DNA from 2 places in the Arthrobacter roseus genome. Region 1 is predicted to be linked to the other one. Evidence: predicted binding sites of a transcription regulator. Region 1 holds the regulator's gene; the other holds the start of a gene.
The links. The regulator HrcA, encoded in region 1, represses chaperone genes, less so after heat shock. The targets are predictions, from matches to a motif close to TTNGCACTCGNNNNNNNCGAGTGCNAA.
Positions count from the first base shown of each region.

Region 2: groES (co-chaperone GroES) is a predicted target of HrcA. The motif match lies at 1,237-1,263, and genes of this name have one in related genera.

Region 1 is NZ_JAFBCU010000001.1:1,865,983-1,881,297, reverse strand. Features, by position in the region: gene leuS (leucine--tRNA ligase) at 1-389, shown strand, start outside; gene JOE65_RS09180 (DegV family protein) at 399-1,382, shown strand; gene JOE65_RS09175 (helix-hairpin-helix domain-containing protein) at 1,452-2,192, shown strand; gene JOE65_RS09170 (DNA internalization-related competence protein ComEC/Rec2) at 2,412-4,709, shown strand; gene holA (DNA polymerase III subunit delta) at 4,792-5,805, shown strand; gene rpsT (30S ribosomal protein S20) at 5,857-6,117, opposite strand; gene lepA (translation elongation factor 4) at 6,435-8,288, shown strand; gene hemW (radical SAM family heme chaperone HemW) at 8,320-9,552, shown strand; gene JOE65_RS09145 (magnetosome magnetite crystal formation protein family) at 9,549-9,974, opposite strand; gene JOE65_RS09140 (DUF3097 family protein) at 10,067-10,909, opposite strand; gene hrcA (heat-inducible transcriptional repressor HrcA) at 11,037-12,050, shown strand; gene dnaJ (molecular chaperone DnaJ) at 12,115-13,248, shown strand; gene JOE65_RS09125 (16S rRNA (uracil(1498)-N(3))-methyltransferase) at 13,251-14,009, shown strand; gene JOE65_RS09120 (PhoH family protein) at 14,176-15,219, shown strand; gene ybeY (rRNA maturation RNase YbeY) at 15,219-15,315, shown strand, end outside.
Region 2 is NZ_JAFBCU010000001.1:2,569,159-2,572,193, reverse strand. Features, by position in the region: gene JOE65_RS12370 (aconitate hydratase) at 1-1,143, opposite strand, end outside; gene groES (co-chaperone GroES) at 1,376-1,699, shown strand; gene groL (chaperonin GroEL) at 1,793-3,035, shown strand, end outside.

The sequences.
Region 1 (15,315 bases):
TGAACGCCACTCGCAAGGAAATCGATTCGGGGGCTGGTGCAGCCGATCCAGCAGTGCGGGAGGCAACGGAGGCGGTCGCCGTCGTGCTCAGTCTCTTTGCCCCTTATACTGCGGAGGATATGTGGTCGATCCTCGGGCATGAGCCCTCGGTGGCCGCTGCAGGTTGGCCGACCGTTGACGAATCCTTGTTGACGGTGGACAGTATTACAGCCGTGGTCCAAGTCAAGGGCAAGGTCCGTGACCGCCTCGAGGTGTCACCGGATATCAGCGAGGACGAACTCCGGGATCTGGCTCTGCGATCAGAAGCAGCTCTGCGAGCGCTTGATGGGCAGGAGATCCGCACGGTGATAGTCCGAGCGCCCAAGCTGGTCAACATCGTTCCCGTGTAGGTTCTGGTCATGAGCTGGCTGGACCGTGCTTCGAAGCGCATCAGGAAAGCGCCAGCCTCCAGCATGCCTGGAAGCGGGACACGCATCGCCGTTGTAACCGACTCTGCAGCGGCTTTACCTGACACGGCGGGCGGAACGCATGGCGCAACCGCGGTTCTACCCGGCACGGTGAGCACAGTCCAGATGCCGGTCATGATCAACGATCGGATATTCAGCGAGGACGAAGTCGATCTGACGTCAACGTTGGCGATCGCCCTTGCGGAAGGAAAGCGCGTCGTCACTTCGAGGCCGTCGCCGGGCCAATTTGAAGCCAAGTACAGAGAGCTGAAACTGGCAGGGTTCACCGGTGCAGTCTCGATTCACCTATCCGGGGCTCTCTCGGGAACGGTGGATGCAGCCCGGTTGGCCTCACGCCGCGTGGACTTTCCGGTGGAAGTCCTCGATAGCCGAACAGTTGCCATGGCGATGGGCTATGGAGTGATCGCCGCCGCTGAAGAAGCCGCAAAAGGGTCGTCTCTGGCGGTCGTGGCAGACCGGGCGCGAAAGATGACAGCTGAAACGAACCTGTACTTCTATGTACCGTCTTTGGATCAGCTGAGGCGAGGCGGACGTATCGGGCCAGCAGCGGGGTGGATCGGAATGCTATTGGCCGTCAAGCCAATTCTGCAGGTTGTCGACGGCGGTATTGTTCTGCTGGAGAAGGCGCGTACCGCTCCGCGCGCCGTGGGGCGCCTTGTCGAGATCGTTGTGATGGACGCTTTGGCCAGAAGCGGAACGCCCTTGATAGCTGTTCATCACTTTGGCAATGAGGAACAGGCAAGCGCCGTTGTGGATGAGTTGCTGGCCCACCTGCCGGAAGTCGATATTGTCCAGTCTCGGCTCCCCGCCGTACTGGCCGCCCACGGAGGATTGGGCGCCGTGGCCATCGCTGTGGCGTCCTCGGTAGTGGCTGCACCCGCAGATAGTTCAACTTCCCCTCCCCAGGTTGGCTAGCCTCCCAAACCATCCACATCTCTTGGGACAGCCACTGTTCACAGGCTCTACGGATCCTAGGCTCATTTTATGGGCCGTCACAGGTGGGCAACACAAGCCGGAAGTCGATCGTCCTCAGACGATATGGCGCCCGAGCCGGTGAGCGGTACTCCGCGATTCCGAATCGCGGTCGGTGTGACCGGAATGTGCCTTGTGCTCATCGCTGCGGCTTGCCTCATCATCTTCCTTCAGCAGCCCAACGAACCCCTCGCGGCCGTCAGCATTGATGAAGTCGGCGCTGCTGATTCCTCGCCGGTGCCTCCCGGCGTTTTTCCGTCTACGGAACCGGAAGGCGATGACGACGCCCAAAAGTCCGAAAGCACGCAGAAGGGGGTGACAAAAGGGGGTGACATCATTGTGCACGTTGCAGGCGCCGTCAATAAGCCCGGTGTTGTCTCGCTCTTGGATGGAAGCCGGATTTTCGAAGCCATCGAGGCGGCAGGTGGAGCCCTGCCCGAGGCTGCACTGGACGCAGTAAATTTAGCAGCACCGCTGACCGATGGTGTGCAATTGTACGTTCCCAGGGTGGGCGAACAAGTACCTGCTGGAGCCGGAGCAGGAGCCACTGAGGAGAGTGGCGGCCTTGTGAACCTGAACAGCGCTTCCTCAGATGAGCTTCAAGCTTTACCTGGTGTCGGGCCCGTCCTTGCGGGGAGAATTGTCAAGTGGCGTGAAGAACACGGCGGATATTCCAGCATCGCCGATCTGGACGCCGTATCAGGAGTAGGCGAAGCTATGATGGCTTCTCTTGCAGACCTGGTCACGGTTTAGATGGGACAGCAAAGCCCTTGGCGAAAGTTTATTGACTCGGCATCTACCACTGAACAGGACAACAAAGCCGCCAATACACAAGGAATAGGACTCTGGGCGCGCCTTCACCCAATCCTTGCTGCTCACCGACCGCCTGCTGAACCAGCAGAGAATTCGGCCCGTCCATACAAAGATCTGAGACTGCTACCCGCTGCCGTAGCCTCCGGGGGCGCCGCGGTCTTGGCAACGCACACGGACTCCAATGCCGGGTTCTTCATCGCAGCACTTGTCGCAACCGGAGCGGTGGTCTTGCTCATCCTGTGTGTCATGTTCCGCCGGATCTCACTCGTGCTACTGTTCGTCGTGCCTCTGGCCGTCGCAGCAGCCGTCGTGTTCTCCGCCGCCGTTCACCTGGACACAAGACAGGCCGGTGATCTGGCCGCGGATGCAGCGGCAGGTTCCGAAGTCGTCATGCAGCTGCGGGCAACGTCCGACGCCGACGGAATGTCGAGTCAATGGGGAGCGCGACGATACAAGATCGAGGCTGCTGTTGATGGCGTCGTCGCGAATGGTCGACAGTACGGATCCAATGCGCGGATGCTCCTTATCGGTGGAGAGCCGTGGGCTGACGTAGGCATGGGAGACAGGATCCGGGCCACAGGAAAACTCGCGGCGCCACCGCCGGGCTCGGGGTTCACCGCAACACTCTATTCGTCTGCTGTGCCACAGGTGCAGGCACAGGTGTCGGGCTGGGCATCGGCGACCTCGCAGATGAGAGCTACATTTCGTGATGCGGCTTCCAATTTCGGGCCCGATGTTCGGGGATTGCTTCCAGGGATGGTCCTTGGCGACAGAAGCATGCTCACCGATGAGCTCGAAACAGCTATGAAGAGCACCGGCCTTACCCATCTGACCGCGGTCAGCGGTTCAAACTGCGCCTTCGTGCTGGCCTTCGCTTTCCTGTGTGCTCGGCTATGCAGACTGCCAAGAGGACTCGCCGTCCTGCTCGCGATGGCGGCACTGTCGGGGTTCGTGTTGCTTGTCCGCCCGGACCCGTCCGTACTGCGCGCAGCGGTGATGGGGTCCCTCGGAGTCCTCGCCGTCTTGTCAGGCAGAGGCAAGCTCTCTTTTGGTCTGTTGCAAGTGGCGGTCATCTTCCTGATCGTCGCTGATCCTTGGATTCATGCTGAGTACGGGTTCATTCTGTCGGTTCTGGCAACCACCGGACTCATTCTGATTGGTCCGCCGTTGGTGACGGTATTGTCCTCGATCATGCCCCGGGCTGTAGCGGTCATTCTCAGCATTCCGATGGCAGCACAGATGCTCTGCACCCCGGTCATTCTTACCTTGGATCCAACACTGCCAACGTATTCGGTACCCGCGAATATTCTGGCCTCCCCGGTTGTCCCGTTCATAACGATCTTGGGGATGATTGGTGTGTTGGCTGGATCAATTCACCCGGCCCTGGCTCTTGCACCGAATCTGCTGGCGGCCGTGGGCACACAATGGGTTGCCCTTACCGCACGCTTCTTCTCTGACCTGCCCGCGGCTTCCACCCCGTGGCTAGATGGTCCAGCAGGAATCGTGCTGGCAACGCTCGTCACATTGCTATTCATCGGCTGCGTTGCGGTCCTCAATCACCGGTTGAAGCGTCCACCCGATGAGCTGCGCATTGTCGGACCCAGCCGAAAGCGAAGAGTGCTTGTCATCAGCACCGCGCTTACCGCCGTGCTCGTCATTCTCGCCGTGGACGTCCTCCCCATGCCATGGCAACGGGCGCCGCAGTGGAACATCGCCGCCTGCGACGTCGGGCAGGGTGACGGATTCGCTGTCCGCACCGGCCCGAAGTCGGCGATCGTCATTGATACCGGTCCGGAGCCTGAGCCAATGGATCGTTGCTTGCGGAATCTCGGAGTCGAGGTCATAGATCTGCTGGTGTTGACACATTCCCACGCCGATCACTACGGCGGCATTCAAGGCGTGATGAAGGGCCGAATTGTCAAGAAGATCGCCTATTCATCCACGAGTGAACCACTGCCGAAGAACATACGGGCCGCCATCGCAGATGTTCCGCAAGTACCGGTGACAGCAGGGGATGCCGGACAGCAGAACAATGTGAGTTGGCGCGTTCTGTGGCCCGCTGAGTCCTTCACATCGACCAATGAGAACAACATGAGTTGTGTGCTTTTGGTCAGTGCTCGCGAAGCTGGCCACGAGACCACCATCCTCTTCACCGGCGACCTCGAGGAGGATGCAGCCGCCAGGCTTCTCGCGGCCGAGCCCAACATCGCGTCCGGGACCATAGACGTGTTGAAGGTCGCCCACCACGGCGCACGTAATGGTGGTTCGCGCATTGTAGAACAGGTCCGGCCCCGTCTGGCGATGATCTCTGTTGGTGCCAAGAACACCTATGGTCACCCTGGACCGACCATCGTGAACGCATTGGAATCAGGGGGCACTACCGTTCTGAGGACTGACGTTGCGGGATCATTCACCCTGGACATGGTCGAGGATAAGTTGATCGCCAGATCTTTTTGATCTTGCGCTCTCAGTTGGCCGAACGCAGCCTGCGTGGCAATCTAGAGGGGTTCATCAATTCATCCGTCCCGATAGGTGGCTCATGAGTCCTGCCCCAGGCAAGCATAAAACGGGTCATTCCCAGAACTCCGTTTCTTGGACCGAAGCCCATCCTGCTCGTGTGGTGCTCGTAGTCGGCCCGGAGAACTATCTGGGTACGCGTGCCTTCGATTTGATCCGCCGCAAAGTCCGCGAACAGCGGCCCGAGACGGAGACTATTCACCTCAACGCGTCGAACTACGCTGCGGGTCAGCTAGAAATGCATGCGTCGCCGTCCCTGTTCGGTGATGCCAAGCTGATAGAAGTCGTGCAGCTGGAGCAGATGAATGATGATTTCCTCACCGATGCACTCCAATACGCCAGTGAGCCGGCACCTGATGTCGTGCTCGTACTGCGCCACGGAGGAGGCAACAGAGGCAAAAAGCTGCTGGACGCCGTCCAGCAATCGGGTGCTCCCGTCATCGACTGCCAGCCACTGAAGAAGGACAGCGACAAAGCTGCCTTCGTGGCGTCAGAATTTCGTGCCTCCCGACGCAGAATCGATCCTGACGCGGTCAGAGCATTGGTTTCCGCAGTCGGATCTCAGCTTTCGGATCTCGCGGCAGCCTGTCAGCAGCTTTCTTTGGACATTGAAGGGTCCATAACAGCTGAGTCTGTGGAGAAGTACTACGGTGGACGGGTGGAAGCCACAGCTTTCAAGGTGGCGGACGCAGCCTTGGCCGGCAGGGGCGGGCAGGCACTGTCCATGGCGAGGCACGCGCTGGCCACCGGAGTCGATCCCGTACCACTCGTCGCCGCACTGGCTATGAAAGTCAGGACAGTCGGCAAGGTTATCCAAGCCAGTGGAAGCAGTGCACAGTTGGCCAAAGATCTTGGCATGGCGCCGTGGCAGGTTGAGCAAGCCCGCCGTGATGGTCGCTCATGGACTCCGGAGGCCGTCATCCGATCAATAAAAGTTCTCGCCGAAGCGGATGCTCAGGTTAAAGGCGCCGGCAGGGACCCCGTATATGCCGTGGAACGGGCCATAACCGTTATTTCCCTCGCGAACCGAAGCTGAACATAGAAATGGCCGGTTCCTCGTGAGGAACCGGCCACATTCAAGACCTGTTTACAAGGCGTTGACCTTTTTGGAGATCGCCGACTTGCGGTTTGCCGCGTTGTTCTGGTGGATCACTCCCTTGGACACTGCCTTGTCCAACTTGCGGCTGGCCGTAGCCAGCGCAGTAACAGCTGCTTCCTTATCTGAGGAGGCAACGGCCGTGTTGACGGTGCGGATGACTGATTTCAACTCAGACTTGAAAGCGTTGTTACGCTGACGAGCCTTTTCGTTGGTCAGATTGCGCTTCTTCTGGGACTTGATATTTGCCACGTATGGAGACTCTCTTTGTATTGCGGACTGGTCGGTGAGGGTAATTCTTTCCAGCCATTGACTGAGCGGCGTGGGGATACCGTAATGGCGACTGGACTGAAGTGCCCGTCGACCTGCTCGGACACACAGCAGTCAACACTAGCAGAAAACTACCTACCTACGCAGATGAACAAACCATCTGGGTGCGCAGTGCACCAGACGGTAAGCGGGCAGGGGTTGTCCGGAGTTGTCGCGCTAGCATGGGAGGATGTAGGTTCGACGGTCGCCGTCCAAACGGTACCCTGAAGCCCCTGCCCGCAAAAAGTGAGGAACTGCCAGTGTCTCCCATGGCCCGCACCGCACCGGTGCCCGCCGCAACGGATCCGGCGATCATCAGAAACTTCTGTATCATCGCCCATATCGACCATGGGAAATCCACCCTGGCGGACCGGATGTTGCAATTTACCGGCGTGGTGGACAGCAGGGATATGAAAGCGCAGTATCTCGACCGTATGGACATCGAGCGTGAGCGCGGAATCACCATTAAATCCCAAGCTGTGCGCATGCCATGGGAACTAAACGGCACAGCCTATGCCTTGAACATGATCGACACACCGGGCCACGTTGACTTCACGTACGAGGTATCCCGTTCACTGGCCGCCTGCGAGGGCGCTGTGCTTCTAGTAGATGCAGCACAGGGAATTGAGGCACAGACTCTGGCCAATCTTTACCTGGCCATGGAGAACGACCTCGCAATCATTCCTGTACTGAACAAAATCGATCTACCCGGTGCACAGCCCGAAAAATACGCTGAAGAGCTCGCCAATCTCATCGGTGGTAACCCTGAAGACGTCTTGCTTGTCTCCGGCAAGACGGGTGCAGGGGTCGAAGCTCTACTCGACAAAATCGTTGCTGATCTGCCCCCTCCCGTGGGCGACGCCAACGCGCCAGCCCGCGCAATGATTTTCGATTCCGTCTATGACACCTATCGTGGCGTTGTCACCTATGTCCGCGTGGTGGATGGAACATTGAGTCCGCGGGAACGGATTCAGATGATGTCAACGAAGGCAAGCCACGAGCTGCTGGAAATTGGTGTCAGCTCTCCAGAGCCCACAATCACCAAAGGCCTTGGCGTCGGAGAAGTCGGTTACCTTATTACCGGTGTCAAGGATGTTCGGCTATCAAAAGTCGGCGACACGGTGACCAATCTCGCCAAACCCGCAGCAACATCGCTCGGAGGGTACGCCGATCCGAAGCCCATGGTTTTCTCCGGGCTCTACCCGATTGACGGTACTGACTACCCTGTCCTACGAGATGCCCTGGACAAGCTCAAACTCAATGATGCAGCGCTCACGTATGAGCCTGAAACTTCGGCTGCACTTGGCTTCGGATTCCGCGTAGGTTTCCTGGGTCTTCTGCACCTGGAAATCATCAGGGAACGGCTCGAGCGGGAGTTCAATCTGGACCTTATTTCAACAGCACCGAACGTCGTCTACGACGTGACGCTCGAAGATGGCGCGATCATCACGGTCACCAACCCCAGCGAGTACCCCAATGGGAAGGTGACTGAAGTGCGCGAACCCATGGTGTCCGCCACGATATTGGCGCCCAGTGAGTTCGTCGGAGCGATTATGGAACTTTGCCAGACGCGCCGCGGCCAGCTTGGTGGAATGGACTATCTGTCCGAAGAGCGCGTGGAATTGCTTTATCGGCTGCCACTGGCTGAGATCGTCTTCGATTTTTTCGACCTATTGAAATCGAAGACTCGTGGTTATGCGTCCCTTGATTGGAAGGCAGACGGTGAGCAAGCAGCTGATCTCGTCAAGGTGGACATACTTCTTCAGGGTGAACAGGTAGATGCTTTCAGTGCCATCACACACCGGGACAAGGCGTACAACTATGGCGTTCTCATGACGGGCAAGCTTCGCGAGTTGATACCACGCCAGCAGTTCGAGGTGCCCATTCAGGCCGCCATCGGTTCGCGGATAATCGCCCGAGAGAATATTCGGGCCATCCGCAAGGACGTTTTGGCCAAATGCTACGGTGGCGACATTTCGCGCAAGCGGAAGTTGCTGGAGAAGCAGAAAGAAGGCAAGAAGCGGATGAAGATGGTTGGCCGCGTCGAGGTTCCTCAGGAGGCTTTCGTGGCGGCATTGTCCTCCGACGATTCGAAGGCCAAAGCGAAGAAGTAATGCCGTTCCCCAACAGGTACGGACAACCCTGATGCCCGGTGCGTTGCCGCTTGGAGAGCCAGCACCGGCTAATGGTTTACTCCCGGCGCAAGCTGCGGTAGGCAGCGATGGACGCAGTTTTGGACTCTATGTGCACATTCCATTCTGCGCAGTCCGTTGCGGATACTGCGATTTCAACACTTACACGGCCACTGAGCTCGGAGGGGGTGCGTCGCAGGATCAGTACGCTTCGACCGCTTGCAGAGAAATTGCGCTGGCTCAGAATGTCCTTGTCAGCTCTGGTGTTCAAGGGCGACCGCTAAGCACTGTCTTTTTCGGCGGGGGGACTCCAACACTGCTGGATACCGAGGATCTAACGTCGGTACTTGCTGCTGCCATTGATACCTGGGGGCTTGCTCCAGGGGCGGAAGTAACAACTGAAGCCAACCCCGATTCGGTGACTCCAGAAGCCCTGACAGCGTTGGCAGCAGCGGGGTTTACCCGCGTGTCCTTCGGCATGCAATCGGTGCAGCCGCACGTACTCAAGGTACTGGACCGCACGCATTCACCCGAGCGCGTCCCGCAGGCGGTCAAGTGGGCGCGTAATGCCGGCCTGTCTGTCAGCCTCGACTTAATTTACGGTACTCCGGGCGAGTCTTTGTTGGACTGGGAGACAAGCCTGAACGCCGCGCTGAGTTACGCACCAGATCATATTTCGGCCTACGCCCTGATCATCGAGGAGGGGACAAAGCTCGCTGCGCAGATTCGCAGGGGAGAGGTTCCCGGCGTGGACGATGACGACCATGCGGATAAGTACCTCTTAGCGGAGCAGAAGCTGCAGGCTGCCGGCATGCGATGGTACGAAGTCAGTAACTGGGCGAGATCGGAGTCGGAACAATGCCGACACAATCTCGCTTACTGGCGGGGTGAGGACTGGTGGGGGATCGGTCCGGGTGCCCACTCTCATGTCGGTGGCGTTCGTTGGTGGAATGTTAAGCATCCACGCGCTTATGCCGCGCGTCTGGTGGCTGGAGAATCCCCGGCCGCCGGTCGTGAAACACTTGATGAGCCGACCCGTAGGGTCGAAGACGTCATGCTGCGTACCAGGCTGTCCGAGGGGTTGAACATCGATGGGTTGGACGCAGCTGCCCGTAGGCAGGTCCCAGATCTGATTGCTGAGGAACTTGTCGACGGAAAGTCCGCCATTCGTGGCACCCTTATCCTCACATTGCGTGGTCGGCTCCTAGCCGATGCGGTGGTCCGCAGACTGTTGCCCGACGATTAGTGTAAGAGGCGCAGATTGTAGTCATAGCGGTAGGGACGTCCTCGGTTTACCTGGATTCCCGCTTTGACCGAGTAGACGGTAACGCCCACCCAGACCAATGCATTGATAACCGCGAATACACCCCCAATACCTGGCAGCAGAGATAGCAGGAACGCGACGAGGGCTATCGCCGAAGGTGGCAGCGTGAAGTTTAAGGCCTCTTTAGACTCTTGGGCGGTGAATGGCCCACGCTCGCGGAATACCAAGTAAATAATTAGTGACGGTATAAAAAATAGGATGCCACCGAAATGGGCCAACGTAGCCCATTGGCGGTCCTCGGACGCAGTGAGGGGCAAGGCAGTCGCGGGTGAGCCCTGATATTGGGGCTTCGACCGGGCTTTGCCGTCTTCGCCGGGCCGGTCCTGACTGGCGGGGTTGGACACTGATACTTCCTTTTCCTCTATCTCCGTGGACGGTCCCGTTCGGAGGCCGAACGTTGTTTCGCCTGCTACGGACGCTGCTCTACCTATCTTACTTATGCAGTCAGGAAATCGATGACTTCTTCCACTCGGCCCAACAGGGATGGCTCCAGATCAGCGTAGCTGGAGACGGCACTGAGCATTCGATGCCACCCCAGCCCGACGTCGGCCTTGTCCGCGTAAGGCCAGCCGATGCGAGTAAGAATTCCCGTTTTGAAGTCCTCGCCCCGTGGAACTTCCGGCCACTGCGATAATCCAAGAACACGTGGCCGAATTGCTTGCCACACGTCAACGTAGGGATGCCCGACAATGAGGACATTCGATCGCGCGCCGGGTAAAGACATTGCGTCTTGCGCTATGCGCGACTCCTTCGACCCGGAGACAAGGTGGTCAACGAGAACACCTAGACGACGTTGCGGTCCCGGGTCGAAATCTCGAATCGCACCACGTAGATCATCGATGCCGTGCAGCGGTTCGACAACGATCCCCTCATGTCGGAGGTCTTCGCCCCAGACCTTTTCCACAAGTTCTGCGTCATGTTTACCCTCAACCCAGATCCTGCTGGCACGGGCAGTTCGAGCTCGTGCTGCTGCTACTTTCAGCGATCCCGATGCCGTCCGATGCACTGTGGCTTCGGCAGTACGGGGTTGTGGCGAAACAACTTTTACGGGCTCGCCATCGAGTAGGAACCCATAGCCCAAACGGAAGCTCCGTGTTTTGCCGTTGCGATCCTCCAGGGACATCACATGGAGGCCACCCGACTTCTCTACTCGGACGACGGCACCGACCCATCCCGTCTGGTTGTCCTCCAGGACCACGCCCGCAGAGGCCTCAACTTCCATCAGTTCCTTGCGGCTCGGTTCGGTCAGGTCCTGCGGTCCCCATCCGTATGTGGTCATGACCACGATGCTAGCAAGTCCTGCCAGACCGGGTAGAGGTATTAGACTTAGCACTTGGGTGTGTCGAGTGCTAACTTCGATCCCTGGACCATGATCCGACCACGGGAGAGCGCAGGAGGTGACTTCGGTGAGTGAACCACGCCGGATGGAGGTACTGAGCGCCATCGTTGAAGACTATGTTTACTCCCGCGAGCCAGTCGGGTCCAAGGCACTGGTGGATAGGCACCATCTGGGCGTTTCTTCCGCAACTATTCGAAATGACATGTCGATACTGGAAGAGGAGGGGCTCATTGCTGCCCCTCATACGAGTGCCGGTCGAATTCCCACAGACAAAGGCTACCGACGGTTCGTTGATCGGATAGCCGAGGTAAAGCCGTTGTCCGGCCCGGAAAGACGTGCCATCCAGGCACTGCTTGAGGGTCCTGACGATCTCGACGACGTCATGGACCGTACGGTTCGGCTGCTGGCTCAGCTCACCAATCAAGTAGCAGTGGTCCAGTACCCGCACCTGAGCAGAACAGCGGTCCGACATATCGAGTTCGTGCTTCTTGCACCCACCCAGGTACTCATTGTCCTGATAGCCAACACCGGGACCGTTCAGCAGAAAATAATTTCGCTCGACACCCGGATCTCCGAAGAAGTGCTGCTCGATCATAGACAGCGTTTTCTCACGGAGCTGGCCGGCCAGCCGATGGCCGCCGTCGAAACTCGGTTGTCAAACATACTTCGCCGAACTCCTCCTGATTCGAATGTGACCGCAGAGACGCTCGGGCAGGCGCTGAGCTCCCTGGCCCGCATCGACAGGGAGGACAAAATCATTTTGGCCGGCACAGCGAATCTTGCACGCTCCACCATAGATTTTCCACTGACCATCGGACCCGTCCTTGAAGCACTCGAGGAACAGGTGGTCATGCTTCGCTTGTTAACTGAAATGGAACAGGATAAACGTGGCATGTCGGTGCGTATAGGCCGAGAAAATCCCCATGGCGGGCTGTCCGAGGCATCCGTGATCGCTACGGGTTACGGACCGGACTACTCCGCCAGGATCGGGATACTGGGCCCAATGAGCATGGACTATCCCACAACCATGGCAGCGGTTCGCGCAGTTGCCCGATATTTGTCGAGAATTCTCGGGGAGTGATCTCCGGGGCCTCTGGGTCAGAGAAGTCCCCTCCGGGGCACGAACTACAGGAAGTGAAATGTACGTGAGCAACCACTACGAAGTCCTCGGGCTAGGCCGCGACGCAACTGGCGAGGAAATCAAGAAGGCATACCGGAAACTGGCACGCAAGCTTCACCCCGATGTCAATTCCGGGCCGGACGCCTCGGAGCAGTTTAAGCTGGTCACACGGGCATACGAGGTGCTTGCAGATCCCCAAAAACGGCGCGTATACGACACAACAGGCAACGAGAACGGAACCGACAGTGGGTTCGGTGGCGGACATTCCGGCTCAGGATTTGCTTTCCAGGACATATTCGAAACCTTCTTCGGTGGAGGCGGCCCTGGCGCCGGTGCGCCGCCGTCCAGGACCCGGCGCGGTCAGGACGCTCTGATCAGTGTGCAGATCGATCTCAAAGACGCTGTGTTCGGCGCCAACAAAACCTTCGATGTGGAAACTGCTGTCGTATGTCCAGATTGCGACGGCAGCTGCAGCCAGCCCGGCTCGAGTCCAAAGACCTGTGACATCTGCCACGGTAGCGGACAGATTCAGCGGGCGGTGCGTTCCATCCTCGGTCAGGTCATGACCACGGCACCCTGCGGCAGCTGTCAGGGGTTGGGAACAGTGATCCCCGATCCCTGTCACCAATGTGCAGGAGAGGGGCGCGTACGCAGCCGTCGTTCGTTGACCATCAAAGTGCCGGCAGGTGTTGCTACAGGGACACGTATCCAACTTGGTGGTCAAGGCGAAGTTGGCCCAGGCGGCGGTCCTCAGGGCGACCTCTACGTGGACATTCGTGTTGCCCAAGACGCCAATTTCATCCGAGAAGGCGACGATCTCCACGTGACGATGTCGGTGCCCATGACAGCGGCAGCGCTGGGAACTTCGCTTCAGCTGGTAACTTTTGACGGCGACCGCGAGCTCGACATCAAGGCCGGGACACAGTCAGGAGAGATCATCACCCTGCGCGGACTTGGTGTGACGCATCTTCGTGGCTACGGCCGCGGCGATCTTCGAATCCATATTAACGTCGAGACGCCTTCGAAGCTCGACTCCGAGCAAGAGGAACTTCTCAGGCAGCTTGCCTCCCTCCGCGGAGAACAGTTCGCCGAAGGCAAACTCGCAGCGACCGGCAGCAGCGTCTTTTCACGATTACGCGAACGGCTTGGCAACCGGTAACCATGAGCAATCAGTGTTTCTTCGGTAACCCTCTTGAGGTCGCCGACGCGTTACCAGGAGGCGTGCTTCGGCTCACCGGGGCTGAAGCACGGCACGCCGTTGTCAAACGGATCGACATCGAGGAAGCCATTGACGTCGTCGACGGTCAGGGACACCGGGCCAGCTGCATAGTCACGGAGATCGCCTCTGAAGCCATAATGCTGCGGGTACTTTCACTCGATTATGAGACGGTGCCGGAACCATCAGTGACCCTCGTACAAGCACTTGCGAAGGGTGATCGGGACGAGATGGCCATTGCGGCTGCCACCGAACTTGGCGTAGATGCTGTCATTCCGTGGCAGGCGGATCGCTCAATTGTGCGATGGAAAGCCGATAAGGCAAGTAGGGGGGTGCGTAAATGGGAGTCAGTAGTCCTAACCGCTTCCAAGCAGTCGCGCCGATCACGGATTCCAGAGATCGTCCCGCCCATGGATACAGGGAGACTCGCGGTGTGGATGCAGAAGACTGACCTTGTCGTCGTCTTGCATGAGACCGCCGAGTCTTCCCTGAGCCACGTCCTCCAAAGCCGGAAGCCGAGGGGTTCGCAGATCGCTCTCGTGGTAGGACCAGAGGGCGGTGTCTCCCCACAGGAGATTGACCGGTTCAAGAATGCAGGAGCGGTGACCGCTCGGCTCGGCCGGAATGTGCTTCGGTCCTCCACCGCTGGACCAGCCGCATTGAGCCTGGTTATGCAAGGACTAGGCCGTTGGGACGAGGACTAATTTCCCTGCAGAAGGTCCACTTGGATCAAGAACGGACCGAGCTAGCGAACTGTCGCCGCCATCGGTCTTCTCGTTTCCCGTAGAATGGGACCCTGGCTACCAGCGGTGGCCGTTCGACAGGACGACGAAGCCTTAGGGGGCGAAGAAAGGCCATCAGGCCGCTGCTATGACGGATTCTTCAGGAAAAACCAGAAATGGTGCACAGAAGACAGAAACGATACGGTTCGATTCCACGGACCAAATGGTTGAATCGCTTGGTGCCAATGACCAGGCCCTGCGGTTCATCGAGGATGCGTTCCCTGACGTCCAGCTCGCGGTGCGAGGCAATGAGCTTTCCATCACGGGGGAGGGTGAAAGCGTCAAGCGCACCTCACGGCTTGTTGCTGAAATGCGCAACCTCGTAGCGAACAACACTCGCGTAACCGAGCATGTCCTGGTTCAGCTGATCAGCATGCTCAAGGACCAAACAACAGAACGTCCCTCAGACGTACTGACCGTCAACATCCTCTCCTCGCGCGGACGAACGATTCGACCCAAAACGCTCAACCAGAAACGCTACGTGGAGTCGATTGATGAGAACACAGTGGTATTCGGGATCGGTCCCGCGGGTACCGGCAAAACGTATCTAGCTATGGCCAAGGCTGTACAGGCACTGCAGCAAAAGGAAGTCAGTCGGATCATATTGACACGTCCTGCAGTAGAAGCTGGAGAGCGATTGGGATTCCTTCCAGGGACACTGAGCGACAAAATCGATCCCTACTTGCGGCCGCTATATGACGCACTCCACGACATGATTGATCCGGAGACCATTCCTCGGTTGATGGCCGCCGGCACCATAGAAGTGGCTCCACTCGCATATATGCGCGGGCGCACACTCAATGACGCTTTCATCATTTTGGATGAGGCGCAGAACACTACTCCGGAGCAAATGAAGATGTTCCTGACCCGTTTGGGATTTGGTTCCAAGATGGTTATTACGGGCGACGTGACGCAGGTGGATCTACCTGGGGGGACACCCTCGGGACTGCGCGTTGTTCGAGACATTCTTGACGATATAACGGACATCACGTTCATGGAACTTGATGCAACGGACGTTGTACGCCACCGGCTGGTCAGCAACATTGTCTCCGCCTACGCAGATTGGGACGAAAGTACCCGCTCGTCGGCCCAAACTTCACGTACAGATCGTAATACAGGAGCTCAGCGCTGATGTCGATCGAAGTCAACAACGAAACTACCTTACCCGCGGATGAAGAGAGACTTGTGGCGGTTGGCCGATTTGTCTTGGACTCGTTGTTTGTCAGCC
Region 2 (3,035 bases), 700 kb from region 1:
CACGGTGCGCAGACTGTTGCGCCCGGTGGCTGGTGCCTGACCCATCCCGATACACCCCATGCAGCCGGACTGATGAATTCTGGCACCTGCGGAGATGAGATCGAACAGCCATCCGCCCTTCGAGAGGTCCTCAAGGATTTCGCGCGACGTCGGGTTGATGTCCACTGACACCGCTTGGTGTCCCTGCCTGCCCTTGAGGATTTCGGCGACGACGGCGAAGTCCCGCAGACCCGGATTGGCAGAGGACCCGACGACGACCTGATAGACCTCTGCGCCGGCGACTTCCCGGACGGGAACTACGTTGCCGGGAGAGGACGGTTTGGCAATGAGCGGCTCCAAAGTGGAGAGGTCAATCGTCTCTTCGACGTCGTAGGTGGCGCCGTCGTCGGCCAGAATTTCTGCGAAATCTTCTGCGCGTCCGGCCCCTGTGAGGAATCTGAGCACTTCCTCATCGCTGGGGAACACGCTGGTGGTTGCGCCCAGCTCGGCGCCCATGTTCGCGATGACGTGCCGGTCCATAGCGGTAAGTCCAGCCAGCCCGGGACCGTGATACTCGATGATCCGTCCCACGCCGCCCTTGACGTTGTGACGCCGTAGCATTTCCAGGATGATGTCCTTGGCGGAGACCCAATCTGGTAATTCGCCGGTCAGTTCCACACCCCAGATCTCGGGCATGGCTACGTACAGCGGTTCACCGGCCATGGCCATGGCAACTTCCAGACCTCCGACGCCGATGGCGAGCATGCCGATGGCGCCCGCAGCGCAGGTGTGCGAGTCAGAGCCCACCATGATGGCGCCCGGGCGCCCGAAGCGTGCTTGGTGGACAGGGTGCGAGACACCATTACCCGGCTTCGAGAACCACAGGCCGTACCGTTGCGCTGCAGACTGCAGAAACAGGTGGTCTTCCGGGTTTTTCTCATCCGTCTGGAGCAGGTTATGGTCAACATATTGGGCAGAGAGTTCGGTCTGGACGCGCTCGATTCCCATGGCTTCGAGTTCGAGCATGACCATGGTGCCCGTGGCGTCCTGCGTCAATGTTTGATCGATTCTCAGCCCGATCTCAGTGCCGGGCGTCATCTCCCCGTCCACCAGATGCTCGCTGATGATCTTCTGGGTCACATTCTGCGGCGTTGACGGTCCCATGGCTACCTTCCGGTTGAGGGCTATCGCTATGCCCCCATGCTAGGTCGTTACTGCCGCTGGTGGCCAGAGGTCGGTGCAAAGACAGCCACGCTTTTGGCACTCGTCTTGACCGAGTGCTAACCGGGGCATAAAGTCTGTATTAGCACTCTCGACCTGAGGTGCTAATTGTCTGGGTAGCGTGATCCGGCACCGCGACGACGGTTTGCGCGCTCCATCCCAGACCCTGAAACCATTGGTAACTCATGCAAAGGAGAGCCGAGTGTCGGTCTCTATTAAGCCTCTTGAGGATCGCGTTGTTGTCCGTCCGCTCGAAGCCGAGCAGACCACAGCGTCTGGTCTCGTCATTCCGGACACTGCCAAGGAAAAGCCCCAGGAGGGCGAAGTTGTTGCAGTAGGCCCAGGCCGCGTTGATGACAACGGCAACCGTGTTCCCATCGATGTTGCCGTCGGCGACGTCGTTATCTACTCGAAGTACGGCGGAACCGAGATCAAGTCCGGCGGCGAGGAATTCCTCGTATTGTCCGCCCGCGACGTCCTGGCGATCGTCGAAAAGTAGAACTTCTTCAGGTGCCCTGTACCGCAAGCACATCCGGCAATACTGCCGGCAATGTAGCGGTGCAGGGCATCTTTCGCTGAAAGGACTTTCATCATGGCAAAGCAATTGGAGTTCAACGACGCCGCCCGCAAGGCTCTAGAAGCCGGTGTGGACAAGCTGGCGGACACCGTTAAGGTGACCCTCGGCCCGCGCGGACGAAACGTTGTACTGGACAAGAAGTGGGGCGCACCCACCATCACGAACGACGGCGTCACCATCGCCCGTGAGATCGAGCTCGATGACCCGTACGAAAACCTCGGCGCGCAGCTGGCCAAGGAAGTCGCTACCAAGACCAACGACGTCGCTGGCGACGGAACCACCACCGCCACCGTGCTCGCACAGGCTCTGGTCAAGGAAGGCCTGCGCAACGTTGCCGCAGGCGCGGCGCCCAGCGCGTTGAAGCGTGGCATCGAAGTATCGGTCGAGGCCGTAGCACAACGTCTATTGGAAAATGCCCGCGAGGTGCAGGGCGAACAGACCGCCAGCGTTGCGGCGATCTCCGCTCAGAGCACAGAGGTCGGCGAGCTGTTGGCCGAGGCTTTCGAAAAGGTCGGCAAGGATGGTGTCATCACCATCGAGGAGTCCTCGACGACGCAGACCGAACTGGTTCTCACCGAGGGCATGCAGTTCGACAAGGGCTACCTTTCGCCGTACTTCGTCACGGACGCAGAGCGCCAGGAAGCCGTCCTCGAAGACGCGATGATCCTGGTCAACTCAGGCAAAATCTCCACAGTTCAGGAATTCCTGCCGCTGCTGGAGAAGGTGTTGCAGGCCGGCAAACCCCTGTTCATCATTTCTGAGGACGTCGAGGGTGAAGCTCTATCCACGCTCGTCGTAAACAAGATTCGTGGAACGCTGAACGCGGTCGCCGTGAAGGCGCCAGGCTTCGGTGATCGGCGCAAGGCCATGCTGCAGGACATCGCAGTGCTGACCGGCGCGCAGGTTGTTTCCCCGGACCTTGGCCTCAAGCTGGACCAGGTGGGCATGGAGGTCCTGGGCTCAGCCCGCCGGATCACCATCACCAAGGACAGCACCACCATTGTCGACGGTGCAGGCTCCGAACAGGACGTCGCGGACCGCGTGTCTCAGTTGCGTTCCGAGGTTGAGCGCACGGACTCAGACTGGGACCGTGAGAAACTGCAGGAACGCCTGGCCAAGCTGGCTGGCGGAGTTGGTGTCATCAAGGTTGGCGCAGCCACCGAGGTGGAGCTCAAGGAGAAGAAGCACCGCATCGAAGACGCTGTCTCCTCCACGCGCGCAGCGCTAGAAGAGGGCATCGTCGCTGGCGGCGGTTCAG